Regions from separate parts of the Labrys sp. ALF-8 genome, predicted to be linked through region 4. Evidence: predicted binding sites of a transcription regulator. Region 4 holds the regulator's gene; each other region holds the start of a gene.
The links. The regulator PhoB, encoded in region 4, activates phosphate uptake and scavenging genes when phosphate is short. The targets are predictions, from matches to a motif close to TGTCATNNANCTGTCAT.
Positions count from the first base shown of each region.

Region 1: the regulator PhoB is predicted to act here: its motif matches at 1,600-1,616, upstream of AC6H34_RS17895 (BtaA family protein).
Region 2: the regulator PhoB is predicted to act here: its motif matches at 1,997-2,013, upstream of phnC (phosphonate ABC transporter ATP-binding protein).
Region 3: the regulator PhoB is predicted to act here: its motif matches at 1,825-1,841, upstream of AC6H34_RS04600 (YdcH family protein).

Region 1 covers NZ_AP048537.1:3,902,887-3,906,117, reverse strand. Annotated here, with positions in the region: gene AC6H34_RS17900 (ABC transporter ATP-binding protein) at 1-1,468, shown strand, start outside; gene AC6H34_RS17895 (BtaA family protein) at 1,680-2,939, shown strand; gene AC6H34_RS17890 (class I SAM-dependent methyltransferase) at 2,936-3,231, shown strand, end outside.
Region 2 covers NZ_AP048537.1:3,895,954-3,899,184, forward strand. Annotated here, with positions in the region: gene phnE (phosphonate ABC transporter, permease protein PhnE) at 1-13, opposite strand, end outside; gene phnD (phosphonate ABC transporter substrate-binding protein) at 120-1,052, opposite strand; gene phnC (phosphonate ABC transporter ATP-binding protein) at 1,120-1,926, opposite strand; gene AC6H34_RS17860 (DapH/DapD/GlmU-related protein) at 2,160-2,804, shown strand; gene AC6H34_RS17865 (MaoC family dehydratase) at 2,809-3,231, shown strand, end outside.
Region 3 covers NZ_AP048537.1:1,010,280-1,013,510, reverse strand. Annotated here, with positions in the region: gene AC6H34_RS04610 (creatininase family protein) at 1-278, opposite strand, end outside; gene AC6H34_RS04605 (DUF6600 domain-containing protein) at 296-1,354, opposite strand; gene AC6H34_RS04600 (YdcH family protein) at 1,631-1,810, opposite strand; gene AC6H34_RS04595 (YdcH family protein) at 2,212-2,430, shown strand; gene gcvA (transcriptional regulator GcvA) at 2,482-3,231, opposite strand, start outside.
Region 4 covers NZ_AP048537.1:3,210,377-3,213,607, forward strand. Annotated here, with positions in the region: gene AC6H34_RS14790 (MFS transporter) at 1-1,232, shown strand, start outside; gene phoB (phosphate regulon transcriptional regulator PhoB) at 1,353-2,054, opposite strand; gene phoU (phosphate signaling complex protein PhoU) at 2,069-2,788, opposite strand; gene pstB (phosphate ABC transporter ATP-binding protein PstB) at 2,850-3,231, opposite strand, start outside.

The sequences.
Region 1 (3,231 bases), 690 kb from region 4:
CATGATGGCGACCATGGGACTGCTCGCCGGCAACGGACGGGCCACGGGGTCCGCCCTGTATCGCGGTCGCGAATTGCTGGGGCTCAAGCCGAAAGCCCTCAACCAGGTGCGCGGCGCCAAGATCACCATGATCTTCCAGGAGCCGATGACTTCGCTCGATCCGCTCTATCGCATCGGCCGCCAGGTCGCCGAGCCGATCGTCCACCATCAGGGGATCAGCTACGCGCAGGCCCGCACGAAGGTGATCGATCTCCTTCGGCTGGTGGGCATTCCCCACCCGGAACGCCGCGTCGACGCCTTTCCGCACGAGATGTCGGGCGGGCAGCGCCAGCGCGTGATGATCGCCATGGCGCTCGCCAACCAGCCGGACGTGCTGATCGCAGACGAACCGACGACGGCACTCGACGTGACCGTACAGGCACAGATCCTGGCCTTGCTGGCCGAACTGCGCGAACGCCTGGGCATGGCGATCGTCTTCATCAGCCACGACCTCAACGTCGTGCGCCGCTTCGCCGACCGCGTTTATGTCATGCGCCATGGGGAGGTGGTGGAGGAAGGGCCGATCGAGGATGTCTTCGGTCACCCTCGCAATCCCTACACGCGGATGCTGCTCGCGTCCGAGCCATCGGGCAGCAAGGCCCCGCCGGCGGCGGGCGCGCCGGTGCTGCTGGAGGGCCGGGACGTCAGGGTCAGTTTCCGTCTTCCCGGAGGCGGCCTGTTCAGCCGCCATCCGGCCATCGAGCTCAAGGCAGTGGATGGCGTCTCGCTGCGCCTCCAGCGAGGGCAGACCATCGGTATCGTCGGCGAATCGGGTTCGGGCAAATCCACCCTCGGACGCGCCCTGCTCCGGCTGAATGCCGCCCAGGGGCATATCCTTTTCGACGGCCGGGACATCTCCCAGGCGGACAAATCGGCCATGCGGCCTCTGCGCCGCGCCCTGCAGCTCGTGTTCCAGGACCCGTACGGTTCCCTGTCGCCGCGCATGACGGTGGGCGCCATCGTCACCGAAGGGCTGAAGGTTCATGAACCGGACCTGTCGGCGGCCGAGCGCGACAGGCGCGCGGTCCAGGCGCTGACGGAGGTCGGCCTCGATCCCGTCGCCCGCAACCGCTATCCTCACGAATTCTCAGGCGGCCAGCGCCAGCGTATCGCCATCGCACGGGCCATGATCCTGAAACCCAGGGTCGTGATCCTGGACGAGCCGACCTCCGCCCTCGATCGCTCGGTGCAGAAGCAGATCGTGGAGTTGCTGCGCGACCTGCAGGCCAGGCACGATCTCTCCTACCTCTTCATCAGCCATGATCTGGCCGTGGTGCGCGCACTCTCCGACTATGTCATCGTCATGCGCGAGGGACGTATCGTGGAGGAAGGCTCCACCCGGCAGATCTTCGACTCACCCCGCGAGGCCTATACTCGGGCCTTGATGGCCGCCGCACTGGGAACAGAGCCTCTGGCAGCTTCGGCGTGATGCCCAACGCACCAGGTTTCCAGGGCGCTTCCAGAGTTTGCGAGCTGGGAAGGTCCGGAAATCGCTGTACCGCATCATCCCGGCGCCCATTTCCGGCGGCTTCCACGAAAACGGGAGAGGTGCGCGCGCCCTGTCATCCGTCCGTCACCTCCGCGTCGTATCCGCGACAACCTGCGTCGTAACTCGGATTTCCCGAACGGCGAAACAAGGGATGGCGGATGTGAGCACGGTTGAAGCACGCGCCCCGGCGAAGGGGCATGTGAAGCAGGCAGTCGAACACCACAAATTGCTGTCGTTGCGCGGCATCCAGGACCGGCTCTTCACCCTCGCCTTCAGCGGCCTGGTCTATGCGCAGATCTGGGAGGATCCCGAGATCGACATGGAGGCCCTCGCCCTCAAGCCGGACGACAGGCTCGTCGCCATCGCCTCCGGCGGCTGCAATGTGATGAGCTACCTCACCGCCAATCCCGCCTCGATCACCGCCGTCGATCTCAACCGCCACCATATCGCGCTGAACAGGCTCAAGGTCGCCGCGGCACGGCATTTGCCGAGCCACGAGGCGTTCTACGATTTCTTCGCGCGGGCCGGCCGGCGCAACAATGTCGCAGCCTACGAGACCCATCTGCGCCCGCTTCTGGATGAGGAGACGCGCACCTACTGGGACGGGCGCGATACGCTCGGACGCAGGCGCATCGGATATTTCGCGAAGAACCTCTATCGCCACGGCCTGCTCGGACGCTTCATCGGCCTCGGCCATTTCCTCGGCAAGCTGCATCGCATCAATCCGGGCGATCTCCTGGCCGCGCGCGACCTGGCCGAGCAGCGCCGCGTTTTCGACGAGCGCATCGCGCCGCTGTTCGAGCGGCCCCACATCAAGTGGCTGACCCGCCGCCGCGCCTCGCTCTACGGCCTCGGCATTCCGCCGGCGCAATATGATGCGCTCGCCGACGCCGCCGCGGAGGGCGGCGAGATCGCCGACGTGCTGCGCGAAAGGCTGGAACGCCTCGCCTGTGACTTCGACCTAAAGAACAATTATTTCGCCTGGCAGGCCTTCGGCCGCGGCTACAAGCCCGAGGGCGACGGTCCGGTGCCGCCCTATCTCGCAGCCTCATCCTTCGAGGCCGTCCGCAACCGTGCCGGCCGTATCGACGTGCGCCACGTCAATCTGATCGACCATCTCAAGGCCCAGCCCGCGGCAAGCCTCGATGCCTATGTGCTGCTCGACGCGCAGGATTGGATGACGGACACGATCCTCACCAAGCTCTGGAGCGAAATCACCCGCACGGCACGGCCCGGTGCCCGCGTCATCTTCCGCACGGCCGCGGAAGACAGCCTGCTGCCGGGGCGCATTCCCGACGATCTGCTCGCCCGCTGGTCCTACGACCGCGAACGGTGCCGCGAGTTGACCGCGCGAGACCGTTCCGCCATCTATGGCGGCTTCCATCTCTATGAGCTCAGGACAGTCCATTGAGCGCGCAGCAGGAGATCAAGGCTTCCGCGCAGGCCGCGGAGGCGATGAACCGGATTTATCGCTATCAGCGCTACATCTATGATCTCACCCGTAAATATTACCTGCTTGGCCGCGACAGGCTGATCGCCTCGATCAAGCCGGGCGCAGGCGATGCGATCCTGGAGATCGGCTGCGGCACGGGACGCAATCTCGTTGCCGTGGCGAAGCGATATCCGGCAACGCCGCTCTACGGCTTCGATATCTCCACCGCCATGCTGGAAACGGCGAGGCATTCGCTCGCTCGCCACGATCT
Region 2 (3,231 bases), 690 kb from region 4:
TGATAGCCGGCAAAACGTAGTCCCCGGGTACGCGAATTAACGATCCGCTGTTGGACTCTCGATCCTACGATTGTCGGAGCGGGACTGGATCAGCCCCGCTCCGACAATCACGTGGATCCTTACTGCGTCTTGCGCAGGCTGTCGTTGAACTTCACCATTTCGACGATCGGCTCATATTCCTTGGCGGAGATCGGCGCGAGCTCGAGATCCTTGCCGTCGGAAAGCTTGTCGAAGTTGGGCTTGTCGTTCTTCGCGTAGTCGGTCAATGCAGTGGCGATCTTCTTCTTCAGATCGTCGGGCAGCGAGGACAGCACGGCATACGGGCCTTCCGGGAGGAAGGGGGTTTTGTAGATGACGCGGAAGTCGGCCTTGGTCATCAGGGTGCCGTCATCCTTCTTGAGGATGCCGCGGCTCAGCATGCGGGTGAGATTGGAGTCGTCCTCGGAATTCCAGCTGTTGGCGGCGGCGTCGGCCGTGCCCTGGGCGAGCGCGAGGACGGCATTGTCGTGGCTGCCGGCATAGAAGCTGGAGCCGAAGAAGCTGTCGATGTCGATGCCTTCGCTGTGCAGACCGTAGCGCGGGGCGTTGTTCCCTGAGGTGGAGTTGGGATCGACCAGAGCGAGTTTCTTGCCCTTGAGGTCCGCGACCGTCTTGTACGGGCTCTCAGCCTTCACGTAGATGACCGAATAGTAGCCGGTCAGGCCGTTGTTGTGGCGGGAAACGGCGACCGGCTCGGCGGCGACGCCCGTGATCACGGCGCGGGCATAGGAGGCAGGTCCGTAGAAGGCGATCTGCGCGAAGCCGGCGCGCTGGGCTTCGATGACGGCGGCGTAGTCGTTCGCGATGTTGAGCTTTACGGGCACGCCCACCTGCTTGGCCAGGTAATCGGCGAGCGGCTGATAGCGGTCGGCGGTGGTAGAGGCGTTCTCGGCCGGAATGACCGCAAGCGTCAGTTCCGGATACTGGGCCTTCCAGTCCTGGGCATAGGAGGCGGTGGCGGTGAAGCTGATGGCTGCGGCGGCAAGGCCGAGCAGCTTACGGCGCGAAAGCATGGTTCTCTCCTGTCGAGATCTGTCGTCTTTTCGGTAACGCTCTGGTTACTTCGGTTGGCGGCCCGCCTCAGGCGGCAGCGCCCGCTGGGCTGGCTTGTCCGGCCCAATTCGCATCTGTTTCGGCATCCATGACCTCGCCGGCTTCGAGGCCGTAGAGGTTGCGCGCGGCATCGGCGGTAAGCGCGGCCGGGACGTCGTCGAACACCACCTGACCCGCCGACATGCCGATCAGGCGGTCGCAGTAGGACCGTGCGAGATCGAGCGAATGCAGGTTGCAGATCACGGTGATGCCGAAATGCCTGTTGATGCGCAGCAGGGCATCCATCACCACCTTGGTATTGCGGGGATCCAGCGAGGCGATCGGCTCGTCGGCGAGGATGATCGCGGGCTCTTGGACGAGGGCGCGCGCGATGGCCACGCGTTGCTGCTGGCCGCCCGAGAGACTGTCGGCACGCTGGGCGGCGAGGTTGGCAATGTCGAACTGCTCGAGCGCGGACAGGGCCAGTGCCTTGTCCGCCTTACTCCAGAGTTGCAGAACGGCGTTCGCGGTCGAGACCTTGTTGAGGCGGCCCATCAGCACGTTGGTCAGCACGTCCAGGCGACCGATGAGGTTGAATTGCTGGAAGATCATGGCGCAGCGCGCCCGCCAGTCGCGCAGGGCCTGCCCGCGAAGGGCGGTGACCTCGATGCCATCGAAGGCGATCTTGCCTTCGGAGGGATCGACGAGGCGGTTCAGCATGCGCAGGAGAGTCGATTTGCCGGCTCCGGAACGGCCGATCACACCGATGAAGGCACCCGGCGCGATCTCCAGATTCACGTTTGAAACGGCGGTCTTGCCGCCGAAACGGCGAGATACGCCCTCGATTGCCAGCATGGAAATGCCCCCTTCGCATTTGCAGCGTGCCAGCGGTAACCCCGCCCGGTTACAGCGGGATGGCGTTTGAATGACGCTTCGATGACCTTGCCCACGTGGGATGTGTCGCAATCATGAATTGTGGGCCGTTCTTCAGCCTGTGCCGGCGGCGTTGAGCCCGGGCACCTCGTCTCCCGTCATCGAAACGTCGTCCGGCGATGGGAAGGGGACATTTTTCGAGGAGAGCACAGCCCATGGCCAAACTCGGCATCACGCCATACGTCGCCCCGACGGCCGTCGTCACGGCGAGCCGCCTCGGTCGCTATACGGAGGTCGGGGCCCGCAGCAGTCTCCTCGAAGTGGACCTCGGCGATTATTCCTATGTCGTCAACGACGCCAACATCGCCTATGCGCAGATCGGCCGTTTCGTTTCGATCGCCGCCCAGACCGGCATCAATCCGGGCAACCATCCGATGCAGCGGGCGAGCCAGGCGCACTTCACCTACCGCTCCTCGGCCTATTTCGAAGGTGAGAGCGACGAGGATGCGTTCTTCGCCTGGCGCCGCTCCCGCCTGGTGCGAATCGGCCATGATGTCTGGATCGGTCACGGCGCGGTGGTCCTCCCCGGGCGCAGCATCGGGACGGGTGCCGTGATCGGAGCCGGCGCGGTCGTCACGAAGGACGTCGAGGCCTACACCATCGTCGCGGGCAATCCAGCCAGGCCGATTCGCCGACGCTTCAGCGAAGACGTCGCCACGCGCCTCGAAGCGCTGGCCTGGTGGGATTGGCCGCACGGGACCCTGCGCATGGCCCTGCCCGATTTCCGCTCGCTCGAAGTTGAAGCGTTCCTCGACAGATATGAGGGTCTTGCCGTGGACGGGGCAATCGGTTCAATCTGAGGACATGGCCGATGCACTGCTCCATTACGAAGATTTTCCAGTCGGTGAAGTCGTCACCTACGGTTCCTACAAGCTCACGCGCGAGGCCGTCCTGGCCTTCGCCCGCGAATACGATCCACAGCCCTTCCATCTCGACGAGGAGGCGGCAAGGGATACGATCCTTGGCGGGCTGGCTGCTTCCGGGTGGCATGCCTGCTCCATCATGATGCGCCTCAACTGCGACGGTTTCCTGCTGAACTCCACATCTATGGGAGCGCCGGGGATCGACGAAGTGAAGTGGCTGGCGCCGCTCCGGCCCGACGTCACGCTGAGCGTCCGCCGAACGACGCTTGAAGCACGAACCTCGAAGAGCCGGCCCGATCTCGGTTTCGTGAAGTTCCTGTTCGAACTGATCGCGGACGAACAATCGGTGGTCACCACGCAGCTC
Region 3 (3,231 bases), 2.2 Mb from region 4:
GGGATGTCGCCGGGGATGAGGGGGACCGCCCGGTCGAGATAACCCTGCATGATCATGCTGTCGACGCCGACGGGCAGGTGGGGACCATGTTGTTCGATCGCGGCGATCGGCAGCACGGCGATCCAGGAAGAAGTGTCGGAGGTGCGGAACTCCTCCGTCGTCATCTCGAACCAATGGCGACGGGGCAGGGATATGGAAGAGGGCATGGCAAAGTCCAGGCGGGGAGGGAAGCCCAGACGATAGAGCCAGGACGCGCCGAGTTCCAGTCCCGCGGGCATCCCCTATGCGCCCGGGCCTACCGGATCACCGGCTCGCCATAGGGGGCGGGGAGGACGCGCGGCCGACGCGGATAGTAGGGTCTGTCCGGATAGGCCTCAGGGCTCGCCACGGGGCGTGGATAGGGCCGGGGGCGGACATAGGGCGGCACATGCAGGATGGGGCCGGGACCCCAGTCCGGGGGCGGTCGTCGACGCAAGGGCGGATCGACATAGGCGGGCGGCGACTCATATGCCGGGCCCTGCTCCACAAGCACAGGCTGGCGGTTGGGGTGTGGAGGTTGATAGTCCTTCTTCGAAGCCCGTCTCTTCGGAGTCTTCTGCGGCGCCGGCGGGGGCGGCGGCGTCGAGACATAGGGAGCGACCGCCGGCGCAGCCGGCGTACACAGTGCCGCGCTGGCAGGCCCGATGTCGAGTTTCACGGAAGATGCGGCCGCGTTCAGCCAGAGCAGCCATTCACCGAGGAATTCAGGCTTCCAGGGCGCCACGGGCCCGGTATCGTAGTCCATCACATTCACCGGTTGCGGCAACACATACACGGCGATGCCGCGCACCACCCTGATGGAGGTGACCGGAGTGCTGGCGGGGAACGCCGCGGGTATCGCAGCAGGCTCCGCGTCGCAGCGATTGGCGAGCCTGGCCGTCTCGATGAAAGTCCACTGCTTGTCCGCGTTGAAGCTGGCGAGGGTGATTTCCTGCTGGTCGCTGGCTGGCGGCGTGGGCGCCCATCCCGTCCAGTCTCCCCCGCTGCGCCAGATCACCCATGCCGGCGCCCATTCGGTACCGGGAACCCAGATCCAGCCGGCCTGATCGTCATGGGCCCAGCGCCCGTAATGATGCACGATCTTGCCCCAGGTGGTGGGATCGTCGTAGGTCCAGCCGTAGGTGCGGTCGTAGATCCAGTGGCACGCGGGGTAGGGATGCCAGCCCGCGGGCAGGGAGGTCGGCTGCCATACATTGCCGTAGCGCTCCGAATAGATGAACTGCCCGAACCGGGACAACGTTGTCTTGAATTCGTCGAGGGTGGGCGGCTGAGGCTGGATCGGGGCTGCCGCCGCGGCGATCGCCGGAGCACTCATCCCAACCAGTGGCGCGAGCACCAACAAACCAAGCATAGCCGAAGTGAACAGGACAGTTCCGAACTTTCCCCTCGTGCAGGCCATCGCACGCCCCCCAATACCGGATTAGCCTCAAGCTCCCGTCATGGTGCGCCGCCCGGCGTGACCTGTCCGTATCAATTGGCACAACATGCCGGCGTTGGAACTGCAGCGGCTCTGGATAGGGGGTGAAAATGAAACCGCCGGCTCCGGATCAACTCCGGGCCGGCGGCGGGGAACGTTCCAGCGTCTGCTGGGTCAGTGTACCGTCCCAGCGGCTTTCAACTTGGCGATTTCGTCTTTCAAAAGGAGTTTCTTACGCTTCAGCTCTGCAATCTTGAGATCGTCCGAGGAGGGATGAGACAAGGCGATGGTGAGTTCTGCTTCCAGAGCGTGATGTTTACGCTCCAACTCGACCAGATGCGGCTGCACAGGCATTAACGGCTCCTTGTTGTCACAGTTCCGACATCTAACGTTGTCACGAAATCAGGGGCTTGTCGAAGGAAAATTCGAGTTCTTCCAGCGGGCGCGGTTTGTGCGAAGCAGCAATTAGATTAGTCGGAACAATGTCTTACCCTACGGTACAAGAAGCAGGCGACGGTTCCAAAAGAGCTGCCGAAACAAGGGGCTAGAGCCACCTCCTCATTGCCTGCTGCACAATGTCCACCAAAGGCGTGTAAATAAGTGGCGATATCTTGCAGCAGCGCTTGCGGGAGCTGAATCGCACCGGCATAGTTTGGGCTATAATCTTTTCCCTGGAGGCTGTCCGGGCAAGGCGACAAGAACCGCGGCATGGTGCGTTCCATGGCTGCGCGCGTTTGGAACGGAAGGGTACAGGCTTGTCAAATCCGCTTAGTCAGGAGGAGGAAGCCGCGTTGGTTGCGGAACTGGGACAATTGCGCCAGGAACACCGCGACCTCGATGCAGCGATCGCAGCCCTCGAACAGTTGGGCTCGCCGGATCGCCTGCAACTGCAGCGCCTGAAGAAGCGCAAGCTCAATCTCAAGGATCGCATCTCCTATATCGAGGATATGCTAACCCCGGATATCATCGCCTAAGGCAAAATGCGCGAGGCCGGCGTTGCGGACGAGGGCGTTCGCGCGTCCCGCCTATCCCGGCGTCGTGCCGCTCTGGATTTCACCCAGCACCCATTCGCGGAAGGCCTTGATCATCGGTTTGTCGGCCTTGGTCTTGGGCGCCACCAGGTAGTAGGCGAATTCCGGCGCGATCCTGAGCGAGAGATCGAAGGGGCGCACCAGCCGTCCCGCCGCAAGATCGTCTCCGACGAGGCTGGTGTTGCCCAGCGCGACGCCCTGGCCGTCGATGGCCGCCTGCAGCGTCATGATCGACTGGCTGAAATGCAGCCCCCGGTTCGGATCGGGCTTGTCCGCCTTGGCGGCCAGCAGCCACATGCGCCAATCCGGCCAGGCATCATCCTGTCCATACCAATCGAGATGGATGAGGGTGAAGTGCTGCAGATCGTTCGGCTCGCGCAGCGGGATCGCTCCCTGGAGAAGCCGAGGGCTGCAGATGGGGAAGACGGCCTCGTCGAAAAGGCGGTCCGAACGCAGGCCCGGATAGACGCCGCGCCCGAAGCGAATGCCCACGTCGATCTCGTCGCGGTTGAAATCGGTCAACGTGTCCGAGATGTCGATGCGCATCTCGATGTCGGGGAATTTCTGCCGGAAATGCGGCAGCCGCGGCACCAGCCACTTGGCGGCGAAGGAAGGCCCCGACGAGACGGTCAGCATTTCGCGATGCGTGGTGTTGGCGGCCCTGCGCAGGGCTTCGTCGATTGTCCGCAGCGCCGTGGTCGTGGAGGCAAGCAGTTCCTCTCCCGCATGCGTAAGACGCATGCT
Region 4 (3,231 bases):
AGGGAATGGGCGGCGGCGCCATGCTGATCTGCCTCACGGCCATCCTTTCGCATCAGTTTCAGGCCGGACGTGAGCGCAGCATGGCCTTCGCGATGTGGGGGATCGTACTGGGTATAGGATTGGGCTTCGGTCCCATCATCGGCGCGGTGATCGTAGCATTGGCGACCTGGCAGTGGGTGTTCCTGGTGCATGTGCCGCTGACCGTCCTCACTCTGGCCCTGGCCCTAGTGGGCGTCCGGGAATCACGCGATCCCCAGGCCGAGAGGCTCGACATCCTCGGCATCGTCACCTTGTCGGTGGCCGTGTTCGGCCTGGCCTACTTCATCACGCAGGGGCCTGACCTCGGCTTCACCAGCCTCGCCGCCCTCCTCATCCTGGCTGCGGCAGCGATAAGCTTCCTGCTCTTCATCCTGGTCGAGCGGATGAGCGCACGCCCGATGTTCGATTTTTCCGTCTTCAGGATCAGGAACTTCTCCGGCGCGATCATGGGCTCCATCGGCATGAACTTCAGCTTCTGGCCTTTCATCATCTACCTGCCGATCTATTTCCAGGCAGGATTGGGATACGACACCGTGGCCGCCGGAGCGGCCCTGCTGGCCTATACGCTGCCGACCCTCTTCGTACCGCCGCTGGCCGAGCGTCTCATGCTGCGCTACCAGGCCCGCGTGGTCATTCCAGGGGGGCTTTTCGTGATCGGGCTGGGCTTCATCCTGATGATGCTTGGCACCGCTCTCGATCATGCCAACTGGCTGACGATGCTCCCGGGCTGCATTGTCGCCGGCAGCGGACTCGGCCTTACAAACACGCCGGTGACCAACACCACGACGGGCTCCGTTTCCATGCATCGCACGGGCATGGCGTCCGGCATCGATGTCAGCGCCAGGCTGATCACCCTGGCCATCAATATCGCCCTGATGGGCGTGATCCTGGTGGCGGGTGTCGCCTCTTCTCTGGCGGACGCCCTGCCTGGAGTGATCGAGGGCACGCAACTGCGCCTGCTGGCAGAGACCATTGCCGCCGGAAATCTCGACTCGCTCCGGCAGGGCATGCCGGGACTGTCATCTGCCGTACCGACGGACGCGGCCGTGCACGCTGCGCTCATGCATGGGTTCGGTCTGGTGATGCTTTATGGCGCGCTGGGGGTATGGGCGCTGGCGGCAACGAGCTTCGTGATCTTCGGGCGACGGCGACATGCCGCCGCGCTGGGCTGCCCCATGGAAGAGGCTTGCTGACCGTCCCCGGGAAGATCTCCCTCCGAAACCGTACGGCAACGAGAAGGGCGCAACCCCTGGGGTGCGCCCTTCTCGGCATAGAGTCTCCGGGCAGATATCGCGATATTCGCGCGCGCCGGCTCAGCCCTGCTTGGAGAAGGTCTCGTCAAAGGAGTAGCCGGCACCGCGAACGGTGCGGATGGGATCGATTTCCCGGGTACGGTTCATGGCCTTGCGCAAGCGGCCAACATGCACGTCCACGGTGCGCTCGTCGATATAGACGTCGCGGCCCCAGACGCTGTCGAGCAGTTGCTCGCGGGCAAAGACCCGGCCAGGCGCCTGCATCAGGAACTCCAGCAGGCGGAATTCCGTCGGTCCGAGGCGGATTTCGCGATTGCCGCGATGGACCCGCTTGGTCTCGCGGTCGAGCGAGATGTCGCCGGCCTTGAGCAGGGAGGAGACATGCTCGGGCTTGGCGCGGCGCAGCAGGGCCCGCACGCGCGCGGAAAGCTCGGGCACGGAGAAGGGCTTGACCACATAGTCGTCCGCGCCGGTGGCGAGGCCACGCACCCGCTCCGTCTCCTCTCCACGCGCCGTCAGCATGATCACCGGCAGCCTCTCGGTCTCCGGCCGCATGCGGATGCGGCGGCAAAGCTCGATGCCTGACAGGCCAGGCAGCATCCAGTCCAGCAGCACGAGATCGGGAACGCTTTCGCGCAGGCGGATCTCGGCATCGTCGCCCCGCGACACGCTGTCGACCTCATAGCCTTCGGCTTCGAGGTTGTAGCGCAGCAGGAGCGTGAGGGCTTCTTCGTCCTCGACGATCAGAACCTTGGGAGGCATGGCCGATCCCTCTGTTACTTAGCCGGCACGGGGAGGTCGACAAGGGAGGTGCTGGTATCCGCCTTCGGTCGTTCGCCGGCGGGCGACTCCCCGGTCACCAGATAGTGCACCGTCTCGGCGATGTTGGTGGCGTGGTCTCCGATGCGCTCGATATTCTTGGCGCAGAAGAGCAGGTGGGTGCAGAAGCCGATGTTGCGCGGATCCTCCATCATGTAGGTCAGGAGTTCGCGGAACAGCGAGGTGTACATGGCATCGATCTCGCCGTCCGAATTCCAGACTGCGAGCGCCTCCTCGACATTGCGCTGGGCAAAGGCATCGAGCACCTGCTTGAGCTGCTCGAGCACGAGATCGGCCATGTGGTCGAAGCCACCGAAGAGCTGGTTGGACTGCACGTGTCCCTGGATGGCGATGACGCGCTTGGCGACGTTCTTGCCAAGGTCACCGATACGCTCGAGGTCGTTGGCCACGCGCAAGGCCGAGACGATCTCGCGCAGGTCGAGCGCCAGCGGCTGGCGCTTGGCGATGATCAGGATGGCCCTCTCCTCGACCTGGCGCTGAAGCCGGTCGATGGTGTTGTCGAGTTCGATGACCGACTTGGCGCGCTGAGAGTCCCGCTTGAGCAGCGCCTCGACGCTGTCTGCGACACTCTTCTCGGCCAGGCCGCCCATTTCGGCGATCATGTTGCGCAGTTCGCGCAATTCCTGATCGAAGGAGGTAACGATGTGATCGGACATGCCGCTCTCCAAATTCCTTGTCGCCGCCGCCTGTGCGGCGGCCTGAATACCTGCTTGCGGATCAGCCGAAACGGCCGGTGATGTAATCCTGCGTGCGGGTGTCATTCGGGTTGGTGAAGATCTTGTTCGTCGGTCCAACCTCGATGAGGTCGCCGAGGTAGAAGAAGGCCGTGGTGTCGGCGCTGCGTGCCGCCTGCTGCATATTGTGCGTCACGATCACGATGGTGAACTCGCGCTTCAATTCGTCGATCAGTTCCTCGATCTTCGCCGTGGAGATCGGGTCGAGCGCCGAGGTCGGTTCGTCGAGGAGCACTACTTCGGGCTTTACCGCGATAGTACGGGCGATGCACAGGCGCTGCTGCTGGCCGCCCGACATGCCGAGGGCGGAGGCGCCGAGGCGGTCCTTGACCTCGTTCCAGAGCGCCGCCTTGGTGAGGCACCAT